DNA from 3 places in the Pseudomonas sp. TH39(2020) genome. Region 2 is predicted to be linked to each of the others. Evidence: predicted binding sites of a transcription regulator. Region 2 holds the regulator's gene; each other region holds the start of a gene.
The links. Region 2 encodes FliA, which starts transcription of late flagellar genes. Its sites were predicted from a motif close to CTAAAGTTTNNNNNNNNNNNGCCGNTAA; they were not measured.
Positions count from the first base shown of each region.

Region 1: a site for FliA is predicted at 6,979-7,006, ahead of flgM (flagellar biosynthesis anti-sigma factor FlgM). Genes of this name have one in related genera too.
Region 3: a site for FliA is predicted at 1,951-1,978, ahead of JFU47_RS15645 (methyl-accepting chemotaxis protein). Genes of this name have one in related genera too.

Region 1 covers NZ_JAEKFF010000006.1:484,242-494,651, reverse strand. Annotated here, with positions in the region: gene JFU47_RS10270 (tetratricopeptide repeat-containing response regulator) at 12-1,616, shown strand; gene JFU47_RS10265 (sensor histidine kinase) at 1,613-2,305, shown strand; gene JFU47_RS10260 (glutamine synthetase family protein) at 2,507-3,748, shown strand; gene JFU47_RS10255 (MFS transporter) at 3,819-5,189, shown strand; gene JFU47_RS10250 (flagellar brake protein) at 5,261-6,007, opposite strand; gene JFU47_RS10245 (flagella synthesis protein FlgN) at 6,100-6,567, opposite strand; gene flgM (flagellar biosynthesis anti-sigma factor FlgM) at 6,616-6,942, opposite strand; gene flgA (flagellar basal body P-ring formation chaperone FlgA) at 7,109-7,870, opposite strand; gene JFU47_RS10230 (chemotaxis protein CheV) at 7,953-8,909, shown strand; gene cheR (protein-glutamate O-methyltransferase CheR) at 8,932-9,759, shown strand; gene JFU47_RS10220 (tetratricopeptide repeat protein) at 9,872-10,410, opposite strand, start outside.
Region 2 covers NZ_JAEKFF010000007.1:1,075,277-1,085,686, forward strand. Annotated here, with positions in the region: gene flhA (flagellar biosynthesis protein FlhA) at 1-205, shown strand, start outside; gene flhF (flagellar biosynthesis protein FlhF) at 217-1,545, shown strand; gene fleN (flagellar synthesis regulator FleN) at 1,662-2,492, shown strand; gene fliA (RNA polymerase sigma factor FliA) at 2,489-3,229, shown strand; gene JFU47_RS25370 (chemotaxis response regulator CheY) at 3,397-3,768, shown strand; gene JFU47_RS25375 (protein phosphatase CheZ) at 3,799-4,587, shown strand; gene JFU47_RS25380 (chemotaxis protein CheA) at 4,625-6,871, shown strand; gene JFU47_RS25385 (protein-glutamate methylesterase/protein-glutamine glutaminase) at 6,921-8,051, shown strand; gene JFU47_RS25390 (flagellar motor protein) at 8,051-8,791, shown strand; gene motD (flagellar motor protein MotD) at 8,807-9,697, shown strand; gene JFU47_RS25400 (ParA family protein) at 9,741-10,410, shown strand, end outside.
Region 3 covers NZ_JAEKFF010000006.1:1,724,260-1,734,669, forward strand. Annotated here, with positions in the region: gene JFU47_RS15630 (formimidoylglutamate deiminase) at 1-847, shown strand, start outside; gene JFU47_RS15635 (lipocalin family protein) at 915-1,484, opposite strand; gene JFU47_RS15640 (lipoprotein) at 1,516-1,770, opposite strand; gene JFU47_RS15645 (methyl-accepting chemotaxis protein) at 2,055-3,947, shown strand; gene JFU47_RS15650 (DUF924 family protein) at 4,065-4,667, opposite strand; gene JFU47_RS15655 (class 1 fructose-bisphosphatase) at 4,671-5,681, opposite strand; gene JFU47_RS15660 (DUF3999 domain-containing protein) at 5,920-7,293, opposite strand; gene JFU47_RS15665 (DUF2339 domain-containing protein) at 7,290-10,410, opposite strand, start outside.

The DNA of each region.
Region 1 (10,410 bases), on a different contig from region 2:
GGAAATCTTCGATGCTGTCGTATCACCAAAAGCGCTTTTTGATCGTCGATGATTTCTCGGATTTCCGCAGTTCCGTCAGGTCCATGCTGCGTGAGCTGGGCGTCAAGGATGTCGACACCGCCGACACCGGTGAGCAGGCGCTGCGTATGTGTTCGCAGAAGGCCTACGATTTCATCCTGCAGGACTTTCACCTGGGCGACGGCAAGAAGAACGGTCAGCAAGTGCTTGAAGACCTGATGATCGAAAAGCTGATCAGCCACGAGTCCGTGTTCGTCATGGTCACCGCCGAGACCAGTCAGGCGATGGTGCTCAGTGCGTTGGAACACGAACCCGATGCGTACCTGACCAAACCGTTCAACCGTTCCGGCCTGGCTCAACGCCTGGAGCGGCTGGAGCAGCGCAAGACCTTGCTCAAGCCGATTCTGCAGGCCCTTGACCGGGGCAAACCGGTTGAAGTGCTCAATGCCTGCATCGCCCTGTGCAAGCAAGATATCCGCTACTCGCCGTTGTGCCTGCGCTACCGCGCCGATGCCTTGCGCGACCTGAATCAGAACGAGGCGCTGGAGCGTCTCTATGACAGCATCATTGCTGATCGACCTTTGCCGTGGGCGTTTGCCGGGTTGGGTAAGCTGCTGTTCAAGCGTGGCCAGGTTGCTCAGGCCAAAGGCGTCTACGAAAAAGCTCTGAAAGTGTTCCCGATGATGCCGGCACTCTACGACGGCATGGCCGATGTGCTGGTCGCCGAAGGCGACACCAAGGCGGCCCAGCGTGTGCTGGAAGAAGCGATCCGCTTGTCGCCGCTGGCGGTGCGCCGACAAGCGCTGCTGGGCAAGTTGGCGATGGCCAACGAAGATTTTGACACCGCCTCCAAAGCCTATCGTCAGGCCGTGGCGCAGGGCGCGCAGTCACGTTTCAAGGATGCGGAGAGCAACCTTGGCCTGGCCCATGCCTTGATCAGTAAAGGCAGCGAAAAAGGTCTGGATACCCGGACTCGACTGGAAATCAACACGACGCTGAGTGCGGTGGCCAAGGAAAACCCTTCCGACCCGGGTCTGCAGATTCGTGCGCGATTGATGAAAGCCACCAGTCTGCTGCTCAACGATGCCGAAACCGCCGAGAAGCTCACCGAGCAGGCGATGATGCGCCTCGATGGCATGGAACAGTTTATGAGCGCCGAAGCGGCGCTGCTGGTGGCCAAGCAACTGCAGATGCTCGGGCAGGCCAGCGCCGGTGCCTCGATGCTGAAAAACTGCGCGGAAATCTACGGCGACGACCCGACAGTGATGAAGGGCATCGCCAAGTTGACCGACGATCCGACCATTCTCAACTCCGGCAACGCGGCTGCCGACCTCAACCGTCAGGGCGTGCGGGTGTACAAGACCGGCAACCTGGTGGAGGCGCGGCAGGTGTTCCGCAAAGCTCTGGCGCTGCAACCCAAGAACATCAGTATCGCGCTGAACATGGCGCAGTCGCTGCTGCACGGCACCGACACCAGTGTCCCTTCGGCGGAGCTGGAGGAATGTCGGACGTGCCTGAAAATGGTCGGCCTGATGCCCGACACCGATGCGCGTTTTCCCCGTTATCAGAAGTTGCGAAGCAAGGCGTTTGGCGAATGAACGACAGCGAACAGGCACTCGATTTTTCCACGGTGATTGCCTCCACCGTGCACGACATGAAGAACTCCCTGGCGATGCTGATGCAGGCCCACAGCCAATGGTTGGCGCGCTTGCCGGATCCGCAACACCACACCCCGGAGCAGGGCGTGATCGAATTCGAGTTCGCGCACCTCAATGGCATGCTCGTGCAGTTGCTGGGGCTGTACAAACTCGGGGTCAACCAGATGCCGTTGCAACCGGCCTACCATGAACTGGATGACTTCATCGAAGCGCAATTGGCCTGCCACCAGGACGTGTTCGCCAGTCGCGGCATCATGGCGACCTATGAAGTGGACCCGCTGAGCCCTCTGGGTTTCTTCGACCGGGAGCTGATTGCTTCGGTGCTGGGCAACAGCATCAACAACGCCATTCGTTACGCCCGCCACGCGGTGTTGATCAGCGTCAGCGATGAAGCCGGGCAACTGGTGCTGACCGTCAACGACGATGGCGAGGGTTATCCTCCCGAGATGATCGAGCGTCAGGCCGATTACGTGCAGGGCATCAACCACAGCAGTGGAAGCACCGGCCTGGGCCTGTATTTTGCCGGGCGGATCGCCGCACTTCATCAACGCAATGGCGTGGGCGGACGCACCGAAATCAGCAATGGCGGCCCGCTGGGTGGCGGGGTGTTCAGTCTCTATCTGCCTTGACCGGTCTTTTTGTTGGCCGCTGCTTGATATTCCGAACAGGCGGAGCCTATTTTGTACGGGTCGCCGTTCGCGGCTTGCACAACAACAAAGGATTGCGTCATGACAACCGATGGCCATAGTTCATTCGCGGAGCGATTGACGGGCATTGATGAGATCGAATGTGTTACGCCGGATTTGAATGGCGTACCCCGCGGCAAGGTAATGACCGCCGAAGGCTTTCTCGAGGGGCGGCGTTTGCAGATGGCGCGGGGGGTGCTGCTGCAATGCATCATGGGCGGATACCCGCCAGCGCGCTTTTACGGCTGCGATGATGGCGACCTGGCGCTGGTGCCCGATCCTGCACAGATCCATCGCTTGCCGTGGAGCCAGCAGCCGCGAGCCTTGGCCATTTGCGATGCACACGAGCTGACCGGCGAAAGCTCGTCTCTGTCGACCCGCGGCCAACTCAAAGCCGTGATTGCGCGTTACGCGGCTCTCGGCCTGGCGCCGGTGGTGGCGACCGAGCTGGAATTTTTTGTCTTCGCGCCCAATACCGACCCGACTCAACCGTTCCAGCCGCCGCTGGGCCTGGACGGTCGTCGCGAGGACGGTCATTCGGCGTTCAGTATCAGTTCCAATAATGGTTTGCGGCCGTTCTTCAGTGAAGTCTACGCCTGCATGGGGGCCCTGGGTTTGCCGCGCGATACCTTCATGCACGAAATGGGCGTCAGCCAGTTCGAGATCAACCTGCTGCACGGTGACCCACTGCTGCTGGCCGACCAGACTCTGCTGTTCAAACATCTGCTTAAAGAAGTTGCGCTCAAGCATGGCCTGACCGTGGTTTGCATGGCCAAGCCGCTGGCGCACACGCCGGGCAGTTCGATGCATATTCATCAGAGCATCATCGAGATCGGCAGCGGGCGTAACGTGTTCAGCGACAAGGCTGGAGAGCCGACGGCGACCTTCCGTCATTTCATCGCGGGTCAGCAGGCCGGCATGGCGGATTTGACCGCGTTGTTCGCACCGAACGTGAACTCGTATCAGCGCTTGTGCCATCCGTATGCGTCGCCGAATAATGCCTGCTGGTCCCACGACAACCGGGCGGCCGGATTGCGTATTCCGGCCAGTTCGCCCGCCGCTCGTCGGGTCGAGAACCGCTTGCCGGGGGCTGATGCAAATCCTTACCTGGCGATCGCCGCCAGCCTTGCCGCAGGGTTGTATGGCATTGAACACAAACTGGAGCCTGGCGAGCCGATCCAGGGTGAGTTCGAAGTGCCGGACAATCTTTCGTTGCCGTGTACCTTGCATGCGGCTCTTGAGCGTCTGAAACGTAGCCAATTGGCGAAGGAACTGTTTGGCAAGGAGTTCATCGAAGGCTACATCGCCTCGAAGACCATGGAGTTGACCAGCTTCTTTGATGAAATTACTCCCTGGGAGCGGCGTGTTTTAGCGGCCCAGGCCTGACGTTCCATCGTCTTCGGGCTATCTTTTCGGGTAGCCCGACTCTCACTGCAAGGAGCCGCTCGGAACGCCGATGCGCCAAATCTGGAAACCCTTTCGAGCGCTTTATTTTGCCTCGCTGATGATGTTGATCGGCTCTGGCCTGTTGAGTACTTACCTGGCCTTGCGCCTGGCCGCCGACCACGTCGACAGCCTGTGGGTCGGTGCGTTGATGGCAGCCAACTATTGCGGCCTGGTGCTGGGTGGCAAGATCGGCCACCGGCTGATTGCCCGGGTCGGGCATATTCGCGCCTATTCGGCCTGCGCCGGGATTGTCGGTGCGGCGGTGCTGGGCCATGGCCTGGTGGACTGGTTGCCGGCCTGGATCTTCCTGCGGGTCATCGTCGGCCTCGGCATGATGTGCCAATACATGGTCATCGAAAGCTGGCTCAATGAGCAGGCTGAAGCCTCGCAGCGCGGGACGGTATTCAGCGGCTACATGATCGCTTCGTACCTGGGGCTGGTGCTGGGTCAGCTGATTCTGGTCATGCACCCAGGCCTGGGTCTTGAGCTGCTGATGCTGGTCGCCTTGTGCTTCGCGCTGTGCCTGGTGCCGGTGGCCCTGACCCGGCGGATTCACCCGGCGCCGTTGCACCCGGCACCGATGGAGCCGCGGTTCTTCATCAAGCGCGTGCCGCAGTCGTTGAGCACGGTGCTGGGGGCGGGGCTGATCATTGGTTCGTTCTACGGTCTGGCACCGCTGTATGCCTCACAGCAGGGGTTGTCCACGGAGCAGGTCGGTCTGTTCATGGGTAGCTGCATTTTTGCGGGGTTGCTGGTGCAATGGCCGTTGGGCTGGCTGTCCGACCGTTATGACCGGGCGCTGTTGATCCGCTGTTTTGCGCTGGTCCTGGCGCTTACCGCGTTGCCGCTGGCAATCATGCAACAGGTACCGCTGGAGATTTTGTTTATCACCGGGTTCTGCTGTTCGCTGGTGATGTTCTGCCTGTATCCGCTGGCGGTGGCATTCTCCAACGACCACGTCGAGGGTGATCGTCGGGTGTCCCTGACAGCGATGCTGTTGGTGACCTACGGTGTCGGCGCCAGTATCGGACCACTGGTGGCCGGGGTGCTGATGAAGCTGTTCGGCAGCCACATGCTCTATGCCTTCTTCAGTTTCTTCGCGTTGGTGCTGGTGTGGCGGATTCGCCCGAAAGCGGTGACCAACCTGCATGTGGTGGACGATGCACCGCTGCATCACGTCGCCATGCCGGACAGTATGTCGAGTTCGCCACTGGTGGCTTGCCTTGACCCGCGGGTCGATGAGCAGGTGGTGCAAGACCAGATGCAGAGCCCGATCAACCCTGAGCCGGACCCGGAACCTGAATCAGAGCCCGAAACCGATCCGCCGCCCGAAGACCCTGATGCACCTCGCGAGCAAAGTTTTACCGAGGCCAGGCCATAACGCATAAAAGCAACGCATAAAAAACGGGCAGTCACCGCAAGGGACTGCCCGTTTTCTATTGAAGCGTCGTATTACATGTCGTCTTTGTCGAAGCGCCGCGCTTCACGCTGAAGCTGATAGACGAACCGCTCGACCTGGCGCTGCACCAGCCCGCTCATGTTGTGAAAGCGTACGCCGGCGAAGGTGATGGAGATCCTTTCTTCGAAGTGCAGGTAACGCAGCTCGACGGGTGCCGTCATGTTGCCAAAGGGCAGGGCGGCGATGAAGCGGTCATAGACCTGGCCCAGTTGCAGGCTGTCCGTGATGTCGCCTTCGAAGCGCAACTTGCAGCCGGTGGCGGAGATGTCCAATAGCTTGCCGCTGATCGGCGACTTGAGCTTTTCACCGCCCAGATCGACGTTGACCAGTTGTGCCAGCTTCAATGCTGCGCGGAATGCATTGCGACGCTGGTGGTAAACCACCTCGGCGGGCAGGGCGCCACGGTAGCAGCGACCGCCACCGGATTCGTCGATGGTCAACGGGCCGTTGCTTTCCCAGGCAATACGCACGCCGTCGTGAAAGCCTTCGACCTTGAACGGTTCGCCGGCGAGCAGGAAGCGTTCACCATCGCGGGGAATCATTTCGTCCAGGGCAATCATGTTGCTGTTACGGTCAATGTCCACCAGATAACTCTGGAAGCGCTGGCTGCGCTCATGGAACGTGATGATCAGCGGGTCATGGCTGTCTTGCAGCTGGCGCAGGGTGCCGGAGATCTCCAACGGCGTGGTGAGCACCTTGGGTGGCTGCGGAGCATCTTCCGCGCTTAAGGCATTGAACACGGTTCATCAATCTCCAGACAAAATATGACTACGACTGGCTATCATATTGCCAGCATGTCGCGCGTCTTGATAGTACGCGCTTTTCAGCAGGCTCAAGCCTGACTGAGCGGGCGTGGCTTCGCAAGCATGGAGGTTGATCCGCGCGCATCGTAGAGCGCTGGCGGCTCGCCGCCGTTGAGGATTTTCAGCTGATTGGCCGTCGCGGCCTGTTGCACCAGGATCGACTGGCCATTCTTGACGTTGGCCGCTTGGCACTGAGCCAGAAGATCGGTCAACACATCACTCTGCTCCAACAGCTGATCGCCAATACTCGAATGGCTGGCAAGTTGCTCCAGGCCGTTGCGATTGGTCGGCAGGTTGAGGCTGGCGAGGATTTCACTGCGCTTGCGGCCATGCTGATCGAGCAAAATGATCAATGCCTGTTTCTGCGCCAGAATCTCTTCGAGCAGTGGCATGTCACGACCGTGCAAGGCGAGGGACTCGGTTTGCAGTAACTCCAGCAAGTGCTGTGCTGGAGCGAAATCGTCGGTGATCAGTTGCAGTAAATTAGTGTCGTGCATGGCTGGCCTTGGGTTTTAAGCGTCCAAAAGCCTGGCGCAGGCCTGGGCCTAGCGCTGGGCTTCGAAGTTGAGCAGTTTGCTGGCTACACGGTTGCTGTCGACTTTGTAGCTGCCATCGGCAATCGCTGCTTTCAACTCGGCCACGCGGGCGTTGTCGACGGCAGGCTGATCGCGCAGCTTGTCAGTGACCTTCTGCAACTGTTGAGCCTCATTGCTGAGATGTACTGATTCCCCGCTTTTAACGGTACTGGCCTGTTCGGCCGGGGTATTCAGCGGCGCGGATTTGCCGGTTTCGGCGGTTTCCTTCGCGGTGCTGGTACGTGTACTACCGGTTAGTGACGAGGAACTGTTCAAACGGCTGAAATCGATGACCATGACAAAAAACCTCTGGGTATTTGGACGCTTGCCATGTTTTCGGCCATACCCTGGAAAACTTTAGGCCCATTTATCAATGAGCTTGCGCGCGTCAGCGCTTGCCCTGCATAGGGCACAGTCTAGGGAACAGTCGAGCGGCGCGCCACATCTTCACCAACAGAGAGTTCTACATGGCCACTTCCACCTGGCCGGGCGCGGTGACTTGCGCCTTGATGACCCGCTGGGAGTTGAGGTTTTTCACCCGAATCTGTTCGCGCAAGCCGCCGTTGGACAGCGCTTCACCCGGCATGCGCACGCTCAGCGTTCCACTGTGGGCGGTAATCACCACCTGGTCACCCTTGCTGATGACTTCTGCCTGTTCCATGTGCACCAGGGTCATGACCTGGTCGGCGACCATTGGTCGGGTAAGTTTCTGCCCGATCGCCTGGTCGACGGAAGTCAGGTAACCCTGGCTGATCAGGCTGATGTCACGCTCGCGCAGGGTCACATCCTGGGGCTCGACGATACCGGCGCGTCGCAGCGGGCGGGTGGTGGTCACAATGTCGCGAAACAGGCGCACTTGAGCGGGTACGAAGACCGTCCAGGGCGACGCGCCCTCGCAGCGAACCTTGACCGTAACCCGTCCCAGCGGCGTGGCCGGGCTCTCCAGGGACGCTGTCAATTCCTTGTCGCACATGGGCATGCGCAGCCGCGGATCAAGCTGCTTGACCTCGATCTCGTAGCGGCCTTCCGTTTGACTGGTGGCCAGATAGTCTTCTACGGTGAATTCAAGAAAGCCCTGAGTGACGCCGATAAGCATGTCAGGCAAGGTAACCGCGTCAGCAAGGGCAGGGCAGCCAGCGTTGAACAGGCAGACGGCCGACACCACGCAAAGCAATTTGCGGGCGTTTGATGTCAGGCGTCGGAAAAATGTCGGTTCTGTGTTCATAAGAGTTAAAAAGCAAGCGCCGTGCCGTTTAGTGATGAATGCGCGTCGCAACACACTTAAGCGTTGGTGTAGGAGTCTGTGCATGGCTGGTGTAATGGATGCGGTAAACCAGCGCACGCAACTGGTAGGGCAGAATCGCCTTGAGCTGTTGTTGTTCCGTCTCGACGGCCAGCAGCTGTATGGGATCAACGTGTTCAAGGTTCGGGAGGTGCTGCAATGCCCCAAACTGACGCTGATGCCAAAATCCAGTCCTGTCGTGTGCGGTGTGGCAAATATTCGGGGGGCGACCATTCCGATTCTTGATCTGGCCATGGCGACCGGTTCCGGGGCTTTGAAAGACAAGAACAATCCCTTCGTGATCATCACGGAGTACAACACCAAGACCCAGGGTTTCCTGGTGCGCTCGGTGGAGCGCATCGTCAACATGAATTGGGAGGAGATTCATCCGCCACCCAAGGGCACGGGACGCGATCATTACCTGACGGCTGTGACTCGGGTCGACAATCAGTTAGTCGAAATCATCGACGTCGAGAAAGTGCTGGCAGAAGTGGCGCCGACACCGGAAGCGATTTCCGTTGGCGTGGTGGATGTCGAAACCCAGCACAAGGCGCTCTCTTTGCGAGTACTGACGGTCGATGACTCGTCGGTGGCGCGCAAGCAGGTGACCCGTTGCCTGCAGACGGTCGGTGTCGAAGTGGTGGCGTTGAACGACGGTCGGCAAGCGCTGGATTACCTGCGCAAGCTGGTCGACGAGGGCAAGAAGCCGGAAGAAGAGTTCCTGATGATGATTTCCGACATCGAGATGCCGGAGATGGACGGGTACACCCTCACGGCCGAGATCCGCAACGACCCTCGCATGCAAAAGCTTCACATCATCCTGCATACTTCGTTGTCGGGTGTATTCAATCAGGCGATGGTCAAGAAGGTCGGTGCCGATGACTTCCTTGCCAAATTCCGTCCTGATGACCTGGCATCCCGGGTAGTCAACCGGATCAAAGCAGCAGACATCAGCCAGGGGCCTTCTGCCCCTAACGGTTAATACGATTTAAGAGGCGGCATCTTTGTCTACGGGTAATTTGGATTTCGAACAGTTCCGGGTCTTCCTGGAAAAGGCCTGTGGCATTTTGCTCGGTGAAAACAAGCAGTACCTGGTCTCGAGCCGTCTCAACAAACTGATGGAACAGCAAGGCATCAAGTCCCTGGGTGAGCTGGTCCAGCGCATCCAGACCCAGCCGCGCAGCGGTTTGCGCGAGATGGTGGTGGACGCCATGACCACCAACGAAACCCTGTGGTTTCGTGACACCTACCCGTTTGAAGTCTTGAAGAACAAGGTGCTGCCCGCAGCGATCAAGGCCGCCCCTGGCCAGCGTCTGCGGATCTGGTCGGCGGCCTGTTCGTCGGGTCAGGAACCGTATTCGCTGTCGATGTCGATCGATGAGTTCGAGCGCGTGAACATGGGCCAGTTGAAGATGGGCGTACAGATCGTTGCCACCGACCTGTCCGGTACCATGCTGACCAACTGCAAGGCCGGCGAGTACGACAGCCTGGCGATCGGCCGTGGCCTGTCGCCCGAGCGCCTTCAACGTTACTTCGACCCGAAAGGGCCGGGACGCTGGGCCATCAAGGCACCGATCAAGAGCCGGGTGGAGTTTCGCTCGTTCAACTTGCTGGACAGCTACGCGAGCCTCGGCAAGTTCGACATCGTGTTCTGCCGCAACGTGCTGATCTACTTCTCCGCCCAGGTGAAGAAGGACATCCTGTTGCGCATTCACAGCACGTTGAAGCCAGGCGGTTATCTGTTCCTCGGTGCTTCCGAGGCGCTGAACGGTTTGCCGGATCATTACCAGATGGTCCAGTGCAGCCCGGGGATTATTTACCAGGCCAAGTGATTGGCCGGCAGCGTAAAGAAACTGTCGACCTCAAAGTAATGCCAGTCAGCCAAGCTGACTGGCATTTTTGTTTTGGGCATAGGACATCGAACGCTATTGGCGGTACCCGAGATTATTTGAGGTCGCTGTACGTCAATGGGTACGCACACAGCGGTGGGTGGGAATCTGTCCATTCCCTGGCAAACGCCTTGCCGGCTTCGATTTGTTCGGGTGTGGATCGGCTGGTCAGAGTGGCCAGCAGATTGGCTGCTTCACGATGCCTGATATATTCCCGAGTGCTGTCGACCACCAGCCAAAGCAAGCCATAGCCCTTGATGTAGTCATAGCTGAAGTTATAGCGATCGAGGTTTTGTTCGGTGTCGAAATAGTGCATGAGCGCGTAGCTATAGGCGAGTACGGCGTTGAGATCATTGTGTTCAAGTCGCTTTAACAGCCAATACTGCTGATAAGGAATATTCCTGTACCTGACCCGCAGGTTGCTCAACCAGGTCATCGCAGGAGGGAAACCGGCTTGGGCGGACTTTCTCAGCATGATGTCCCGCAGGCTGTCCCAGTTTGAATCGGCAGGCCTGAGTGCCCTGTCGTTTTCGTAGAGGAGGGCCTGGATGTAGATCGCCTCTCCATTGCCCGCTACGCCAGCCTTTTTCAGCC
Region 2 (10,410 bases):
GAAACTGCAACGCTCGTTGATCGATGCGGCGCAGCGTCAGGAAATGCAAGGTCAACCGGTGATTCTGCTGGTAGCCGGTCCGGTTCGCGCGATGCTGTCGCGATTCGGCCGATTGGCAGTCCCGGGTTTGCATGTGTTGGCTTACCAGGAAATTCCTGACAACAAGCAAGTGACCATCGTTGCGACAGTAGGGCCCAACGGCTGAGGTAGTGGTTTATGCAAGTTAAGCGTTTTTTCGCCGCCGATATGCGTCAGGCCATGAAACTGGTTCGTGATGAGCTGGGCGCTGATGCCGCCATCATTGGCAACCGCCGGATCGCCGGTGGTGTCGAGCTGACGGCTGCCCTGGATTACAAGTTGTCGGCGCTGGCTCCGCGCGTTCCGAACATGGAACTCGAAGACGAGCTGCGCAAGACCCAATCGCGGATCGTCACCGCCCAGGCCGAACTGAGCCTGCGCAGCGATGGCGAGAGCGATAAGTCCACCAATCGCCAATTGTTCGCCGGCCTGCCACTGACTGCCGCCGAGCCGCTGATCGAGCCGACCTACACCGAACCCCGTCGTCCTGCACCGGCCGCGGCACCTGCCACCGGTGGCGTCGACCCACGGGCGTTCGACTCGATGCGTTTCGAGCTCAACAGCCTGCGCGAACTGATGGAAGTGCAACTCGGCTCCCTGGCCTGGAATCAGCTGCAAGGCAGCCGCCCGGCCCAGGCCAATCTTTGGCGTCGCCTGCAACGCATCGGTCTGTCCGGCCCGTTGTCGCGCGATTTGCTGGCGCTGATTACCGATATTGAAGAACCTCGTCAGGCCTGGCGCATGTTGCTGGCGCACCTGGCGCGAATGATCGCCACACCGGAAGTCGAGCCTCTGGAAGAGGGTGGCGTGATTGCCATGGTCGGCCCCGCCGGCATGGGCAAGACCACCACCCTGGCCAAACTCGCGGCCCGTTACGTGCTCAAGTACGGCGCGCAAAATATCGCGCTGGTCAGCATGGACAGCTACCGTATTGGTGCTCAGGAACAACTCAAGACGTTGGGCCGGATCCTCAATGTGTCGGTGACGCATGTCGATCCGGGCCAGTCGCTGGTGCAGGCGCTGGAGCCTTTGTTGCGCAAACGCGTGGTGCTGATCGATACCGCGGGCCTTCAGGCCAGCGATCCGGCACTGCGCATGCAGCTAGAAAGCCTGGCCGGTCGTGGCATCAAATCGAAAAATTACCTGGTTTTGGCAACCACCAGCCAGAAACAGGTTCTAACGGCCGCTTATCACAGTTACAAACGCTGCGGGCTCGCTGGCTGCATCCTGACTAAACTGGATGAAACGGCAAGTCTGGGCGAGGTGTTGAGCCTGGCCATCAGTCATGAGTTGCCGGTGGCCTACCTGACCGATGGCCCGCGGATTCCGGATGATTTGCATCTACCGCGTCGTCATCAGTTGGTCAGTCGCGCCGTAAGCGTGCAAATGCAAGAAGAACCCAGCGAAGAAGCCATGGCTGATATGTTCGCTGATATTTACCACAGCCCGACCAAGCAGGTCGGCTGAGGTATTAATGAACAGTTTTTGTACCTACATCGATGGTCTGCCATGCATTGTTCAGTTAATGAACGCGCAGCCAGTAATGTGGCCTCCGTCTAAGTAAGACAAGGTAAAGAAAATTCATGGGCAGCATGCATCCCGTACAGGTGATCGCGGTGACCGGCGGCAAAGGTGGCGTCGGGAAAACTAACGTGTCAGTGAACTTGTCCCTGGCTCTAGCTGAGCTCGGCCGGCGCGTCATGCTGTTGGACGCCGATCTGGGGCTGGCGAACGTCGACGTTCTGTTGGGGCTGACACCCAAACGTACTTTGGCCGACGTGATCGAAGGCCGCTGCGAGCTGCGCGACGTTCTGTTGCAAGGCCCTGGCGGCATTCGCATCGTCCCGGCCGCGTCCGGCACACAGAGCATGGTTCATTTGAGCCCGGCTCAACACGCCGGCCTGATCCAGGCGTTCAGCGATATCGGCGACAACCTCGACGTGCTGGTGATCGACACCGCGGCGGGCATTGGTGAATCGGTCGTCAGTTTCGTCCGCGCAGCGCAAGAAGTCTTGCTGGTGGTCTGCGACGAGCCGACTTCGATCACCGATGCCTACGCACTGATCAAACTGCTGAACCGCGATTACGGCATGAACCGCTTCCGCGTCCTGGCCAACATGGCCCAGAGTCCGCAGGAAGGGCGCAACCTGTTCGCCAAGTTGACCAAGGTCACGGATCGCTTCCTTGACGTCGCCTTACAATACGTCGGCGCGGTGCCTTACGACGAAAGCGTGCGCAAGGCTGTGCAGAAGCAGCGCGCCGTTTACGAAGCCTTCCCGCGTTCCAAGTGCTCACTGGCGTTCAAGGCGATTGCACAGAAGGTCGATACCTGGCCGCTACCTGCCAACCCGCGTGGGCACCTGGAGTTTTTCGTCGAGCGCCTCGTGCAACAAACGGCAGGACCGGTGCTATGACAGCCAGTGGCTACAACCTCTACAAGAAGTCGGCACGTGACGCGCAGTACGAGCTGATCGAGCGTTACGCGCCACTGGTTAAACGCATTGCTTACCACTTGCTGGCGCGTCTGCCGGCCAGTGTCCAGGTTGAAGACCTGATCCAGGCCGGGATGATCGGCCTGCTTGAAGTGTCGACCAAATACGACGCCAGCAAAGGCGCGAGTTTCGAGACGTACGCGGGCATACGAATCCGTGGCGCGATGCTCGATGAAGTACGCAAGGGGGACTGGGCGCCACGTTCGGTCCACCGCAATACCCGGATGGTCAGCGACGCCATTCGCTCGATTGAAGCTAAAACCGGCCGTGACGCTAAAGATCACGAGGTTGCGGCCGAACTCCAATTGAGTCTCGACGATTATTACGGGATTTTGAACGACACCCTGGGCAGCCGCTTATTCAGTTTCGACGATCTGTTGCAGGACGGCGAACACGAAGGGCTGCACGAGGGTGGCGCCAGTGCTCATCTCGAGCCGTCACGCGATCTGGAAGATGGACGCTTCCAGGCGGCGCTGGCGGACGCGATTGCCAATTTGCCGGAGCGTGAGCGACTGGTGTTGGCGCTGTACTACGACGAAGAGTTGAATCTCAAGGAAATCGGTGAGGTCCTGGGGGTTAGCGAATCTCGGGTCAGCCAGTTACACAGCCAGTGCGCGGCCCGTTTGCGGGGGCGTTTGGGGGAGTGGCGAGCGCGCTGAAGGCAGTGTGGGGACACTGCGAACGCGGCTGGTGGGGTGTTGAACCGTACCGGTCCCGATCTGTTGTGCTCCAGACAGTCATTGAGTGCTTTGCCGGATTGATTGAAATGGCGCGTCCAGGTGCTGGGCGCGTTTAAGACTGCTTGGAGGTCGAATTGGACAAGAACATGAAAATCCTCATCGTTGATGACTTCTCAACGATGCGGCGGATCATTAAAAACCTGTTGCGTGACCTTGGGTTCACCAACACGGTCGAGGCTGACGATGGCACTACTGCCATTCCGGTTCTCAACAGCGGCAGCATCGACTTTCTGGTAACAGACTGGAACATGCCTGGCATGACCGGTATCGATCTGCTGCGCCACGTGCGTGCCGATGAAAAGCTCAAGCACCTGCCGGTGCTGATGGTGACCGCTGAAGCCAAGCGCGAGCAGATCATCGAGGCAGCCCAGGCCGGAGTTAACGGCTATGTGGTCAAGCCCTTCACGGCCCAGGCGTTAAAAGAAAAAATCGAGAAGATTTTCGAACGCATCGGTTGATGTGCGAAGCCACTGCGCCACGGGGGAGCTATGGAGCATAACGAGTCTTCACAGGGCGATTTCGAATCGACTCTGAAAAAACACGCGGTCGAACTGGTCGAAAGCCTTGAAAAAGGCAGGTTCGGCGACGCTGTGCAACTGATCCATGAGCTCAATCAGACCCGTGACCGTGGCCTGTATCAGGAAGTGGGCAAGCTCACTCGCGAGCTGCATAGCGCGATCGTCAATTTCCAGATTGACCCGAACATGCCGCAAGCCGAGGAAGTGTCACAGATCACGGACGCCACCGAGCGTCTGGGCTATGTGGTCAAGCTGACCGAGGCTGCTGCCAACCGCACCATGGACCTGGTGGAAAACGCCACGCCGCTGGTCAATGGCCTGAGCAACGAAGCCCAGGCCTTGAGCACCGATTGGGGACGGTTCATGCGTCGCGAAGTCGGGGCTGAAGAGTTCCGCGAGCTGGCCCGGCGAGTCGACGGTTTCCTGACACGCAGCAGCGAAGACAATCGCGTTGTGTCGAGCAACCTCAACGACATTCTGCTCGCTCAGGATTACCAGGACCTCACCGGTCAGGTGATCAAGCGTGTGACCCAATTGGTCACCGAAGTTGAAAGCAACCTGCTCAAGCTCGTGCTTATGGCCAGTCAGGTGGACCGCTTTGCGGGCATCGAACATGACCGTGAAGCGATGCTTGCAGAAAAAGATCCGCAAAAACATCTCTCTCAGGGTGAAGGTCCGCAGATTCATGCCGATAAAAGAGAAGACGTTGTGTCCGGTCAGGACGATGTGGACGATTTGCTATCCAGTCTTGGATTTTAGGTTTTTAGGTTTTTAGACCTTTAGGAGCACCCCCTTAATGAGCTTCGGCGCCGATGAAGAGATCCTTCAGGATTTCCTGGTTGAGGCCGGCGAGATTCTAGAGCAACTGTCCGAACAGCTGGTCGAGCTTGAAAGCCGACCCGATGATGCGGACTTGCTCAATGCAATTTTTCGCGGTTTTCACACTGTAAAAGGAGGCGCCGGCTTCCTCCAGCTCAACGAGCTGGTGGAGTGCTGTCACATCGCCGAGAACGTGTTCGACATCCTGCGCAAGGGTGAACGTCGCGTCGACTCGGAACTGATGGACGTGGTTCTCGAAGCGCTGGATGCGGTGAACGGCATGTTCACCGAAGTCCGCGAGCGCAGCCCGATCACGGCTGCCACGCCTGAATTGCTTGCGGCACTGGCCCGTCTGGCCGAGCCGCAAACTGAAGACGCCGCACCGGTCGCCGAGGTGGTGGAAGAACCTGCCGCCGAGAGCGAATCGGGTGACATCACCGATAACGAATTCGAACAACTGCTGGACTCACTGAACGCCGTCAAGGCTCAGGCAGAAGCCCCGGCAGCTGTGCCAGCGCCGAGCAGCAATGCAGCGGCCAGCGACGAAATTACCGATGCCGAGTTCGAGTCGTTGCTCGATCAGCTGCACGGTAAAGGCCAGTTCGCCGTTGATGCGGTAGCCCCGGCGCCAGTGGCGCCGGCTGCCCCGAAAGCGGCAGGCGACAGCTCCGATATCACCGACGACGAGTTCGAAGCTTTGCTCGATCAGTTGCACGGCAAGGGTAACTTTGCTGTCGACGCGCTGGAATCGGCCATTGCTGCGGCTCCGGCCCCGGCTGCGCCAACCGCTAAGGCGGCTGGCAGCGACCTGATCTCCGATCACGAGTTTGAATCGCTGCTCGACGAATTGCACGGCAAGGGCAAGTTCACTGAAGTGGGCACCGCGTCCGGCGCCAGCGCATCGGTTGTGGCGCCAGCGGCCAAGGCTGTTGCACCGAAACCCGTTGCCAAAGCGCCCGAGCCTAAAGCCGAAGCGCCGAAGCCTGCCGCTGCTGCTGCCCCGGCTCCGGCTCGTGCCCCGTCCGCGCCGCCACCGGAAAAACCGGCCAGCGAAGCCGAGACCACCGTGCGGGTCGATACCGCGCGTCTCGACGAAATCATGAACATGGTCGGCGAGTTGGTACTGGTGCGTAACCGCTTGGTCCGTCTGGGCCTCAACAGCGGCGACGAAGCCATGTCCAAGGCCGTGTCGAACCTCGACGTGGTCACGGCCGACCTGCAAACCGCGGTCATGAAGACCCGGATGCAACCGATCAAGAAGGTCTTCGGGCGCTTCCCGCGCCTGGTTCGCGACCTGGCTCGCCAGCTCAAGAAAGAGATCAACCTGGAACTGGTCGGCGAAGAAACCGACCTCGACAAGAACCTCGTCGAGGCCCTGGCCGACCCGCTGGTCCACTTGGTGCGCAACTCGGTCGACCACGGTATTGAAGAGCCGGCCGAGCGCGAAGCGATGGGCAAGCCTCGCAGCGGCAAGGTGATCCTGTCCGCTGAACAGGAAGGCGACCACATCCTTCTGTCGATCTCCGATGACGGCAAGGGCATGGACGCCGATGTTCTGCGCGGCATTGCCGTGAAGAAAGGCTTGATGGACAAGGATGCCGCGGATCGCCTCAGCGAATCCGATTGCTTCAACCTGATCTTCGCACCGGGTTTCTCGACCAAGACCGAAATTTCCGATGTCTCCGGACGCGGCGTGGGCATGGACGTGGTGAAAACCAAAATCGCCCAGCTCAACGGCACCATCAATATCTATTCGACCAAGGGCAAGGGCTCGAAGATCGTCATCAAGGTCCCGTTGACCCTGGCGATCATGCCGACGCTGATGGTCATGCTGGGCAACCAGGCGTTTGCGTTCCCGCTGGTGAACGTCAACGAGATCTTCCACCTCGACCTGTCGCGCACCAACGTGGTGGACGGCCAGGAAGTGGTGATCGTGCGGGACAAGGCGCTGCCATTGTTCTACCTCAAACGCTGGCTGGTCAGCTCCGCCGCTCACGAAGAGCAGCGCGAAGGCCATGTGGTGATCCTTTCGGTGGGCACTCAGCGGATCGGCTTCGTCGTCGATCAACTGGTGGGCCAGGAAGAAGTGGTCATCAAGCCATTGGGCAAAATGCTCCAGGGAACCCCGGGCATGTCCGGCGCCACCATCACCGGTGACGGCCGCATTGCGCTGATTCTCGATGTTCCGAGCATGCTCAAGCGTTACGCCGCACGGCGTATTTGATTCTGGTGGGGCGGGGCGACTGAGCCTTGCTCCGTCTAACGGAGTGTTTATGGCAGTTAAAGTCCTGGTGGTGGACGATTCGGGGTTTTTCCGCCGCCGCGTCTCGGAAATTCTTTCAGCGGATCCGAATATCCAGGTCGTCGGCACGGCGACCAACGGAAAAGAGGCGATTGATCAGGCGCTGGCCCTCAAGCCAGACGTGATCACCATGGACTACGAGATGCCGATGATGGATGGCATCACGGCGGTGCGGCACATCATGCAGCGCTGCCCGACCCCGGTGTTGATGTTCTCCTCGCTGACCCACGAAGGCGCTCGGGTAACCCTCGACGCGCTGGACGCTGGCGCGGTGGATTTCCTGCCGAAGAATTTCGAAGACATCTCCCGTAACCCGGAGAAGGTCAAGCAACTGCTGTGCGAGAAGATTCTCAGTATTTCGCACAGTAACCGTCGCGCCAACACCTACAGCGCTCCGGCACCTGTCGCCGCACCCGCCCCGACGCCCGCACCTTCGAACGTCAGCAGCTACGGCAGCAGCGCGCCTGCGCGTCCCGCACCGGCGCCGATTCCGGCGCGTACCCACGCGCCAGCCTCGTCGTCGCCAGCGCCGAAACGCAAAGCCTACAAACTGGTCGCCATCGGTACGTCCACGGGCGGCCCGGTTGCCTTGCAGCGGGTTCTGACCCAATTGCCGGCTAACTTCCCTGCACCCATCGTATTGATCCAGCACATGCCGGCCGCCTTCACCAAGGCCTTCGCCGAACGACTGGACAAGCTCTGCCGCATCAGCGTCAAGGAAGCCGAGGATGGCGACATCCTGCGTCCGGGCCTGGCGTTGCTGGCGCCGGGTGGCAAGCAAATGATGATCGACGGCCGTGGCGCGGTGAAAATCCTGCCGGGTGACGAGCGTTTGAACTACAAGCCGTGTGTGGACATCACCTTTGGTTCCGCGGCCAAGTCTTACGGTGACAAAGTTCTGGCGGTCGTATTGACCGGCATGGGCGCCGATGGTCGCGAAGGCGCGCGTCTGCTCAAGCAGGGCGGCAGCTCGATCTGGGCTCAGGATGAAGCCAGCTGCGTGATCTACGGCATGCCAATGGCCATCGTCAAAGCCGAACTCGCCGATGCGGTGTACGGCCTGGACGATATCGGCAAGCATCTGGTCGAGGCTTGTATCTGATGGATGTTTTAAGCCTCATCGGGATCATCATGGCGTTTGTCGCCATCATTGGCGGCAACTACCTTGAAGGCGGTCACCTCGGCGCTCTGGCCAACGGCCCGGCGGCGTTGATCGTACTCGGTGGGACCATCGGTGCGGCGCTGTTGCAAGCACCGATGAGCGCTTTCAAGCGTGCCATGCAGATTCTGGCCTGGATCCTGTTCCCTCCACGCATCGACCTCGCCGGTGGCGTCGATCGCGTCGTCAACTGGAGCCTGACCGCACGCAAGGAAGGCTTGCTCGGACTGGAAGGGGTGGCTGACGCCGAGTCGGACAACTACTCGCGCAAAGGTCTGCAACTGCTGGTGGACGGCGCCGAGCCGGAAGCGATTCGCAGCATTCTGGAAGTGGATTTCTACACTCAGGAAAGCCGCGACATCGAAGCCGCCAAAGTCTTCGAAAGCATGGGCGGCTACGCGCCGACCATCGGGATCATCGGTGCGGTGATGGGCCTGATCCACGTGATGGGCAACCTGGCCGATCCATCGCAACTGGGTAGCGGCATTGCCGTGGCCTTTGTCGCGACCATCTACGGCGTGGCCAGTGCCAACCTGGTGCTGCTGCCGATTGCCGCCAAACTCAAGTCCATCGCTTTGCGGCAGTCGCGTTATCGCGAAATGTTGTTGGAAGGCATTCTGTCGATCGCCGAAGGTGAAAACCCTCGCTCTATTGAGTTGAAGCTTCAGGGCTTCATGGATTGATGGGAGACATGGACCATGGCACGTCGTCGCCAACCTGAAGAACACGTTAATCACGAGCGCTGGCTGGTGTCCTACGCGGACTTCATCACCTTGCTTTTTGCTTTCTTCGTGGTGATGTACTCGATCTCTTCGATCAACGAAGGCAAGTACAAGGTTATTTCCGAAGCGTTGATCGGGGTCTTTACCGACTCCGACCGCGCCCTCAAGCCGATCCCGATCGGTGACGAGCGACCGAAGACCGTGACCCCGGCCAAGCCGCTGGTTAAAGACGCCGAGCAGGTCGACGCCGGTATCGCGGGTGCCAGTGATCCGCTCAAAAGCATCGCCGACGACATCAGCGCCGCGTTCGGCGACTTGATCAGCTCCAACCAGATGACCATTCGCGGCAACGAGCTGTGGGTCGAGATCGAACTCAATTCCAGCCTGTTGTTCGGCAGCGGCGACGCCATGCCCAGCGACATCGCGTTCAACATCATCGACAAGGTTGCCGCGATTCTGAAGCCGTTCGACAACCCGATTCACGTCGAAGGTTTCACTGACGATCAACCGATTCGCACCGCGCAATACCCCACCAACTGGGAGCTGTCCTCGGCCCGGTCGGCGAGCATCGTGCGCATGCTGGCGATGCAGGGTGTGAACCCCGGTCGCTTGGCGTCGGTGGGTTACGGCGAGTTCCAGCCAGTGGCCAACAACGCGACTGCCGAGGGGCGGGCGCGTAACCGTCGCGTGGTGCTGGTGGTGTCACGAAATCTCGATGTGCGCCGCAGCCTTACCGGTACCGGAACCGCTAATGCGAAACCGGATGCCGCGTTGAAGCGTGCTGGCACACAAACTGCACCGACCCCGGTCAAGTCGCCGGGACGAGAGAGTGCCGTCAATTCTCCGTCACCCGCATTAATACGTTGAGCTATTTCTCGGTCGACGATTTCGACCGGGAGGAACAATCCGAATGAGAGTCTGGGCCGTTGCCAATCAAAAGGGTGGTGTTGGTAAAACCACTTCCTCTATCGCTTTAGCCGGTTTACTGGCCGAGGCGGGCAAGCGTGTGGTTGTGGTCGATCTCGACCCCCACGGCTCCATGACCAGCTACTTCGGTTACGACCCCGACAGCCTGGAGCACAGCAGCTACGACCTGTTCCTGCACAAGGGCAGTGTGCCGCAAGGCTTGCCCGGCCAGTTGTTGTTGCCCACCAGCCACGAGAGTATTTCCCTGTTGCCGTCGAGCACCGCACTCGCGACCCTCGAGCGCCAGTCGCCGGGGCAGAGCGGCCTGGGCCTGGTGATTGCCAAGAGCCTGGCGCAACTTTGGCAGGACTTCGATTACGCCGTGATCGACAGTCCGCCGTTGCTCGGCGTGCTGATGGTCAATGCCTTGGCGGCGAGCCAGCAATTGGTGATCCCGGTGCAGACCGAACACCTGGCGGTCAAAGGCCTCGAACGCATGGTCAATACACTGGCGATGATCAACCGTTCGCGCAAACAGGCGCTGCCCTTCAGCATCGTGCCGACCCTGTTCGACCGCCGCACGCAGGCTTCTCTCAGCACGCTTCGGGTGTTGCGCGACAAGTACCCGGAAGAAATCTGGCAGGGCTACATTCCGGTCGATACCCGCTTGCGCG
Region 3 (10,410 bases), on a different contig from region 2:
GCGTCGCTTTATCAACAGCACCGAAAACTACCTCAAGCTTCAGTCGCGCTTGCAGCCGATCCTGACGCAGCAACCGGCGCAGTCGCTGGGTTTGTGTTTCCACTCGTTGCGCGCGGTAACACCGCAGCAGATCAGCGAAGTGCTGGCGGCCAGCGACCAGCAGTGTCCGGTGCACATTCACATCGCCGAGCAGCAGAAGGAAGTCGATGACTGCTTGAGCTGGAGCGGTCGTCGTCCGCTGCAATGGCTGTACGAGAACACCGAAGTCGATCAGCGCTGGTGCCTGGTTCACGCAACCCACGCCAACCCGGAAGAAGTCACGCTGATGGCCAAGAGCCGCGCCATCGCCGGCTTGTGCCTGACCACCGAAGCGAACCTGGGCGACGGCATATTCCCGGCCGTGGATTTCCTCGCTCAGGGCGGCCGCATGGGCATCGGTTCCGACAGCCATGTGTCATTGAGCGTGGTAGAGGAATTGCGTTGGTTGGAATACGGCCAGCGTCTGCGCGACCAACGCCGTAACCGTTTGTATGGCGCGGATCAGCCGATGGTTGGCCGTACGCTATACGACGCGGCGCTGGATGGCGGGGCTCAGGCGCTGGGCCAGCCGATTGGTGCGTTGGAAGTTGGCAAACGTGCAGATTGGCTGGTGCTGGATGGCAATGATCCGTACCTGGCGACAGCCAGTGGCGACGGGATTCTCAATCGTTGGTTGTTTGCCGGTGGCGATCGCCAGGTGCGGGATGTGCTGGTCAATGGCCAGTGGGTTGTGCGCGACGGGCGTCATGCCGCAGAAGAAGAAAGTAATCGCGCGTTCACCCAAGTCCTGCGCGATCTCCTGGGCTGACGCGCCCCACTGATCGTTCCCACGCTCTGCGTGGGAACGATCATGCACATTGGGTCTTCGGTGACGGTTAGTTCGAAGTCTTGGCCATCTGCGTATCTGTCGCGCGCCAGATCAGCCGCGTAGTGTCGTAACCTTGCTGACGCGCCTTGCTCAGCAGTTCCTCACGCACTACGCCATTGACCGTCGGGGTCCGTGACAGCAGCCATAGATACTTGCGGCTCGGGTCGCCAACAATGGCAGTCTTGTAGTCATCGCTGACGTACAACACCCAGTACTCTCCCTTCGCCGCACCCGGAATCAGCCGCGAAAACCAGGTATCGAACTCGACCCACAGCTTGTCGGTTTTGCCCGGGTCCTGTGGCCAGGCCGTGCCTTTGGCCTCTTCCCACTGCCAGTCCGCCGTCAGGCAGCGATTGAGCACCAACACCTTGCCGTCAGGCTTGAGTGTGTAATGGGCTTCAGATTGCGCGCAGTTGCGCTGGAAATACATCGGCAGACGGGCCAACTCGTACCAGGTCCCTTGGTACTTCTTGAGATTGACGCTATTGGCGGTTTTGGGTGCCAACGGATCTACGCCAGACGTGGCGCAGCCGGCCAATACCAGGCCGGCTAAAAGGACTAACAGTAACCGCTTCATTATTTTTCTCCCGTGGGCGTATAACCCCGGATTACTTCAGGCCTTGGCCGGAAAACATCAGCACTTTGTCACCGGCGTACTGCACGCTGATAAAGCTGTTCTTGTCGCCCCAGGTGCAACTGGACATGCCGAGCGCGCCCGAGCAATCGGCGGGTTTGCCCAGCAAGGTTTCTACCTCGGCCTTGGGCATGCCAGACGACAGCTTCGAGTAGTTTTCCTGATTGATCTTGCTGCAAGCGGCCAACAACACGCAGAACGAAAGCAGGGCGATAGATCGCAGCGACATGGTGTAGCTCCTGGGGCGAAGGGGAATGGCATGGCTGCCAAGCAGAAGCTTAGAAGAGAAAACCCCTATCTGGTTCCCTGGTCGCCCGGCTATTTGTTGGGCCGCTCGTCTGCCTTTTTTCGAAAAATCAGCCACTTTCTTTCGCTATTGAGTATTTCGTCGTTTTTCGCAAAAAGCCGCCTAATCTTTGGCGCCGGTCAGTCGACATAAAAGCAGCGCAAAGCCCACGACTGTGGCAAATTGACGCCCCTTTGTTGACCAGCCTCTCCGCGGTAGCTCACTTAATGACCAGAAACATGAAGTTCAGCCACAAGATCCTGTTGGCTGCCGCCCTCGTGGTGGCCGTTGCATTCGCTTGTTTCATCCTCTTCAACGACTACCGCCAGCGGCAAACCCTGCGCAGCAGTACCGAATCCTCGATGCAGGAACTCGGCAGCCTGACCACCAGCAACATCCAGACCTGGCTGGAAAGCCGCATGCAGTTGCTGCAATCGCTGTCCCAGCAGATCGCCGTGGACGGCAGCGCCCTGGCCAACCTCAAGCGCGCCATCGACCTGCCGGCCTACACCGGTAATTTTCAGCTGAGCTACTTCGGTGGCATCGACGGCGTGATGTTCTCGGTCCCGGCCGGCAATCGTGCCGCGGATTACGACCCCCGTGCCCGTGGCTGGTACAAGGCGGCCAACGGTGCACAACAGACCATCGTCACCGAACCTTATATCGCCGCGTCGTCGGGCAAACTGGTGATCACCGTTGCCACCCCGGTGAAATATCAGAATCAAATGATCGGCGTCGCCGGCGCAGACATCGACCTGTCCAGCGTCAGCGCGATCATTAACTCGCTGAACTTCGGCGGCCACGGCCATGCGTTTATCGTCAGTGCCGACGGCAAGATCCTGATCCACCCGGACAGCAAACTGGTGCTCAAGAGCCTGACCGACGCCTACCCGAATGGCGCGCCGAAAGTCAGCCCGGGCATGAAAGAAGTCGAGATCGACGGCAAGACTCAATTCATCTCCTTTACCCACGTCAATGGTGTGCCTTCGGCAGACTGGTACGTGGCGCTCGTGCTGGATAAGGACACCGCGTTCTCGATGCTCAGCGAATTCCGCACCTCGGCGATCATCGCCATGGTCATTGCCGTGGTGATCATCATCGCGTTGCTGGGCATGCTGATCAGCTTCCTGATGCAGCCGCTGCTGACCATGGGCCGCGCCATGCATGACATCGCCGAAGGCGAAGGTGACCTGACCAAACGCCTGACCATTCACGGCCAGGACGAATTCGGTGCACTGGGCACCTCGTTCAACCGTTTTGTAGAGCGTATTCATACGTCGATTCGCGAAGTGTCCTCGGCCACCGGCCAGGTCAACGAAGTCGCGCTGCGTGTGGTTGCCGCGTCGAACTCATCGATGTTCAACTCCGACCAGCAAGCCTCGCGCACCAGCAGCGTGGCAGCAGCGATCAACGAACTGGGTGCCGCTGCACAGGAAATCGCCCAGAACGCCGCCCTCGCCTCTCAGCATTCGAGCGATGCTCGCGCATTGGCCGAGGACGGCCAGCAAGTCGTGGATAAAACCATCGCGGCGATGCAGCAGCTCTCGGCGAAGATCAGCGATTCGTGCGGCAACATCGAAACGCTCAACAGCAACACGGTCAACATCGGGCAGATTCTGGAAGTGATCACCAGCATCTCCCAGCAGACCAACCTGCTGGCACTCAACGCCGCCATCGAAGCGGCCCGTGCCGGTGAAGCGGGTCGCGGTTTTGCCGTGGTAGCGGACGAGGTGCGCAACCTCGCGCACCGTACTCAGGATTCGGCGCAGCAAGTGCAGAAGATGATCGAGGAGCTGCAAGTCGGCGCCCGGGAGGCCGTGATCACCATGACCGACAGCCAGCGCCAAAGCGAAAGCAGCGTCGGCATCGCCAACCAGGCGGGCGAACGTCTGGGCAGCGTGACTCAGCGTATCGGTGAGATCGACGGGATGAACCAGTCGGTGGCGACTGCGACGGAAGAGCAGACAGCTGTGGTGGAGTCGATCAACGTCGACATTACCGAGATCAACACGTTGAACCAGGAAGGTGTGGAGAACTTGCAGTCGACCTTGCGCGCGTGCGCGGATCTTGAGCAGCAGGCGGCGCGGTTGAAACAGTTGGTGGGTAGTTTCCGGATCTAACGTGCTTTTGCGGGCCCCTTCGCGAGCAGGCTCGCTCCCACAGGGGATTTGTGAACGACACAGATCAAATGTGGGAGCGAGCCTGCTCGCGAAGGCGGCATCAGCAACAACAAAGAATCAGAACCGTGACCCAGGTCCCGAAAGAAACGCCAACTCCTCAGCTGTAGACGCCCGCCCCAACACCGCATTGCGATGCGGAAACCGCCCAAACCTGGCAATCACCTGCTGATGCTTCTCGGCGTAGTTCAGATAATCGGTAAACAGTGCTCGATCGCCCCCCGGCTGCTGCGCAACCAGATCGATGTACCTTGAAACCGCCTCGTTCTGCACCACCAGATTCTCGCAATGCTCAAACACCAGATAGATGAATACCCGCTGTATGGGCCGCAACTGCCGATCGAAATCCGCAGCAATGCCTTGCGCAACCAGTGCCTGAGCCCTGAGATCGCCTGAAAAGGATTTGGGAGTGTCGCGAAAGATCATTCGCGGGAGTTGATCGAGCAGCAGCACCAGCGCCAGCCAACCTTCGGGGCGTTGCGCCCACTCGGTCAATCCGCCGGCCAGTGCCTGCTCGACCCAGTCCCCGAAACGCGTGCGCGCTTCGAGGTCCTGGCTGTCACGCTTGCCGAACCATAACTTGCCCTTGTCAGCCGCTATTTCGCTGGAGGATTCGAGGGTTCCGAACCACCATTCGAGCAACGGCTGCCAGGGCGCGGTCATGGTTTATTCCTTGTGGTAAGCCGTAACGCGTTCGACTTCTTCTTTCGAACCGAGGAACACGGCGACACGCTGGTGCAGGCCGTCAGGCTTGATGTCGAGGATGCGCTGATGGCCATCGGTGGAAGCGCCGCCAGCCTGTTCAACCAGGAACGACATCGGGTTGGCTTCGTACATCAGACGCAGCTTGCCCGGCTTGGACGGCTCGCGGCTGTCGCGTGGGTACATGAACAGACCGCCACGGGTCAGGATGCGGTGCACGTCCGCGACCATCGCGGCGACCCAGCGCATGTTGTAGTTCTTTTTCAGCGGGCCTTCTTCGCCAGCCAGCAATTCGCCGACGTAGCGTTGTACCGGCGCTTCCCAGTGACGCTGGTTGGACGAGTTGATCGCGAACTCCTGAGTGGAGGTCGGGATCTTGATGTCTTCATGGGTCAGGACGAAGCTGCCCATTTCGCGGTCCAGGGTGAAGCCTTTTACGCCGTCGCCCAGGGTCAGGATCAACATGGTCTGTGGACCGTAGATCGCGTAACCGGCAGCCACCTGCTCGGTGCCTGGCTGCAGGAAAGCCTTTTCGTTCAAGGGCTCGTTTTGGCTCAGGTATTCGTTCGGGCAACGCAGCACCGAGAAGATCGTACCGACCGGCGCATTGATATCGATGTTCGACGAGCCGTCCAGTGGGTCGAAAACCAGCAGGTACGCGCCTTTCGGGTATTTGCCCGGGATCTGGTAGGCGTTGTCCATTTCTTCGGACGCCATGCCGGCCAGGTGACCGCCCCATTCGTTGGCTTCGAGCAAGATCTCGTTGGAGATCACGTCGAGTTTCTTCTGCACTTCACCTTGGACGTTTTCAGTGCCCATGCTGCCCAGAACACCACCGAGGGCGCCTTTGGACACGGCGTGGTTGATCTCTTTGCAAGCACGCGCCACCACTTCGATCAGGAAACGCAGATCGGCAGGGGTGTTATTGCTACGGGTCTGCTCAATCAAATAGCGACTCAGGGTAACGCGGGACATGGAAGGCTCCGGTGGAATGGGGGGCTAAAAACCCGCGCAGTTTAACGCGAGTCGGGGCGCATTTCCTCCTATCAGACGTGTTACACCCAATAGAGTTCATGCGCCCGGTTGAGCGTAGTTCGAAACCGGCATTTTTACCGACCTAGAAACCGCCATCGCGAGCAAGCTCGCTCCCACAGAGGAATGCGGCCCCTGTGGGAGCGAGCTTGCTCGCGATTGGGGTGCGCAGCACCCGCCTTCAGGGTTTGACTGGTGGCTTGCGCAACAGACTGAACGCCATCGCGCCCAGGAACAAAACGCTCAGCAGCAACACCGCCCACAGCCCAATTTTCTTCCAGTTTGTGTCGATCGTCGTCGCCGTTGTCACGGTCGACGCTGGTGTGGCCACCGCCCCGCCGTCCACCGTAGCCTTGCCCAACGTCGTCAACTTTGCAGCGCTGTAATCCGGAATCAACGTCGACAGCGGCAGGTTCGCCGCCTTCACCGTGGCACTTCCCAGCGCGAGCGTATAAGGCCCCGCCCCGCGCGCCAGGAACACCAGTTGAATGGAGCGCACGGCGAATCGCACAGTCGGTGCCTCGGCACCCAGACCGCCGCCGCGCTCGTCCACCGTCAGCTTCAACTGCTGAACGGTTTGCCCCGACAGCTGCAATTCGTTCTGCACCACGTCCTGGCCACTCTGGGTCAGGCGATAGAGCAAACCGCTGCTCATCGGCTGCCACGGCAGGCTGCTTTCCCGACGACCGGACAAGGTCACGGGCGCCAAACTGTTGGGCTGACTCAACTCGACCTGCAAGCGCTCGACATTCAGCCCCATGGGTAATTGCCAGGTGTATTCACCGGCCTTTACGCTGCTGCCGGCCAGCGGTTGCGACCAGACAAGCGGTAGCGGCAGGCTGCGGGTCTTGGCGCTTTGCAGTTGAGCCGAGGTCAACGTCGGTGCCGATTGCGGCGTGTTCCATAGCAAGCGCAGATAACGGGCCGACTGACCCGGCAGGGTGACTTCATGTTGCTCGACCTGCTCGTCGGCAAACGTCAGGCGGGCCACCTGCCCTTCGCCCCATGCCTGCCAATGCTGCAGGTCGTCGCTGGCTTCGATGGTGAAACGCTGAAAGCCATCGCGTTCGCTGGTCCAGTCGAGAATCAACTGCTGCAACGGTGCCTTGATGCTGCTGGCGTCGAGCAACCAGCCGCGCAGCATTTCTTCCCCCGCCTCCAGCTGACTGGACGGCTGCACTTCGACCAGCGTGCCATTGGCGCTCGATTGCACCCGCACGCTCGGCGCGTGCTCGGTGGAATCCGCCGAGTTGTACAGCGGGAACCACTTCACGTCAGTCAGGGTGCGGTTTTCGCTGGTCTGCGACGGCGCGCGCGCCAAGGAATACGCCTGAGCCTCACCGGCGGCATTGAACACACGCACATCGCTAAGATCGGTTTGCCGCGCATTCAATTGCACGTTCAACGGCATTTCGAGGCGATACCACGGACCTTCGCCGCTGACCGACAACGGCACCTGCGTGGCGAAGTCCGCCGGTTTTTCCTGAGCGCTGGCCGACAGCGCCACACCCAGCGCAACGGCGCCCAACCAGACAAGGTTCAGCTTCTGACTCAAGACGACACTCCTTCGGTTTGCGGGGCCGGTTTTTCAGCCTCCGGCTCAGCATCAGCGCGCTTGGGCGGCAATGGGGCGAAATAGCCCACCACCAACAGCAACACGCCAACGCCGATAAACGAGACGATCCGGGCGAGTCCGCCGCGGTTACTCAACTCAACAAAGAACAGTTTGGCCACCACTACACCGATCAGCGCCGCACCGATCAGCCAGACTTCACGGCGATGACGCAGATGGCCGCCGATCATCAGACTCAGGGCCATCAAGGTCCAGACGATGGACAGACCGGCCTGCACCAGCATGGATTCGAGCAACGCCTCCAGCGCGTACGGCACGCCGCCCCAATGATGGGCCGTGCGCATCACCAGCGCCGTGAAGAACACAAACAGCGAGGCGCCAGCGATCAGTTGCGTGGCGTGTTCGGCATAGTCTTTGCGAATCGCCGTTTGCGCCACGGCGCTGCGAGACCAGACATACACCCCGAACAGCGCAAACAGCAGGCCCAACTCCAGTGGGTTGATCAGCGGCACGTAAGGCAACGGCTCGGCGGTGCCGTCGCTGACGACGTTCGCCAGCCAGAACCAACCGAGCATCAGCAACGCCAGCGGTGCCGCCGCGTACACACGGTATTCGCGCGAATAAGCCGACACCGGCCATGGCCAGGCACGGGGTGCCGCCATCAGCACCAGATACAGGCTCGGCAGAATTGCCCAACCCAACCAGCGCCACGCGTTGTACTGCTCAGACAACAGCAGCAGGCCGTAACGCAGCTCCAGGGCTAACACACCGATCAACAGCCAGCAGCCGAGCACATGGGCAGTACTGAGGGCACGCGCCGGCAACATCGGTGCCAAACGCCGCAGAGAGATGAAGTGCACAACGAACACGCCCGCCCATGCCAGCCAACCTATGTTGGCCGCCGGGTGATAACGCGAGTGCCAGGCAGCCAGCAACACCAAACCGGCCGCAGGTATCAGCAAGGTGCAGAGCAAGCCCAGCGACGACCAATTCAAACGCAACGCCAACACCGCCCACAGCGCAACGCTCAGCGCCGCGACCGCCAGCAATAACGTCGCTTGCAGATTCAACGGTGCGAAGCGCAGCACTTCACTGACCCACGCCAGCGCCCACCAACCCGCGCCCCACACCAGCAATACTTCGGACAAACGTTGCAAGCTCAGCACATCGAAGGCCGAGGCATGGTTGCCGAGCTGCAAGCGCCAAGCGCCAACCATCGCGGCCAGGCCCAACACCAGCGGCGTCCAGAAACCGCTATGAGCCAACGGGCGCAAACCTTCGCTGCCCAGCGGTCCGAGCAAATCAGGCCCGGCCATCAGGAACGCCGCGCCGCCGATGACCTGCAACAACAAACCGAAGACAAAACTCACGCGCTGCTTGAGGTACAGACTCAGCCAGATAATGAACAGACCGCTGGCCGCCCATACCGCACTCGCCGTTTGCCACGGCAGGACGAACAGCACCGCCAGATTGATCAACACCAGACCGGCGAGCAACACCACCGACAAGCCGCGAAGCAATCGCACGTCGCTTCGGACCATCTCATCGCGCGCCGCCAGCAACATGCCAGCGATCAGCGCCAGGCCGATCAACGACGCGCTCAGCAGACCGCTCCAACCCGCACTGAACACGGCGCCAGACTCACCGCTCGAACCCTGTAGCCGCAACAGGAACAACGCACCGCCGAGCAACTGCACGGCGAACGCGGTGAACAGGAAGGTGCGCGATTGCAGACGCAAGCCAACAAACAACGTCGCCAACCCCGCCAGCGCCCAACTGATCGCCGTGCCGTGAGTGAAGAAGAACAACGGCGCCAGCAGATAGAGGAAGGTCAGACCGAGGCAGGCCAATATCGGCAACCCTTTGCGCTCCCATTCCGACGCCTGCTCGGGCACGGCTTTGCGCAACTGGTAGAAGCTGAACAACAACGCCACGCCAAGCATCAACGCACCGAGCGGCGCACCGTCGAGCAGGCTGCTTTCACCGATCCGCAGCTCGCTGATAAACGCCAGCGCCGAGCCCAATTGCAGCAGCAAGGCAAAGGCTCGGGCCAGCGGTCGTTGCTGACGCAGGCCCAGCCAGAAGATGCCGGCGCCTTCGACGGCCCAGGCAGCAGCGGTCCAGCGGGCATCGAGCCCTAACGGAATCGCCAGGCTGGCGAAGATCACCCCCAACGCCAGACAGGTTTCCGCCAGCAACAACGCTCGTCCGCCCATCAGCAGCCGCGCCAGGCCCATGTAAATCATGCCCAACGCCAACGCGCTGAAGGCTGCGGCGAATTCAAAGTGCTGGACCAATGCGAACTGCAAACCGAAGCCCACCAACGGAGGACCGAACAGCATTGTGCCGTCGACGTAATCGCCCTTGCGCGCCGACCAGTGCAGAAGCGCTTCACGACTGTCGTCCTCGGGGGCGTCGCTCATTTCCAGCAACTTGCGCCGGGCGAACAGCAGACCAATGGCCAGGTACATCAGGAAAAAAACAATCAGGAACGGCTCAGTGCTCCATAACAATTCCGGGGTATAGGAACGCAGGCCCCAGGCGAAACCGATGCCGAAGGTGCCGACGAAGCCGATCAGGTTGAGCAGCCGCCAGGCCTTGAACCAGGCGATGGCGAGGATGCCGGCGTTGAGCAAGGCGAAGTAGCTGAACAACGCGACATGGTTGCCGGCACCGGTGGAGGTCAGGATCGGCGCGGCAAAACCGCCCAACGCTGCAGCGGCAGCCAGGCCCAAGGCATCCTGGGTGATGGCAAGAATCGCCGAGAACACCGTCACCGCGACCAGCAGGCCTAACGCCGCCGCAGGATCGAGCAGCGGATGCAGGCGCATCGCAGCAAACACGGTCAGGTACAACACCGCGATCCCGGTGCCTTGCAACATCAACGCGTAATGGCTGTTGCGTGTTCTGAGCCACCAACCCAGCCCCAGAAGCCCCAACGCAGCCGCCGCAACACCGGCGTAACGCAACTCGATCGGCACCACCATGCCTTCAGTGGCGTAACGCAGCAGGAAGGCCAGGCCGAGAAACAACAGCACCACACCGACCCGCAGCACAGTGTTGCCGCCGAACAGCCAGTTGCGGGCGCCACTGATGGCC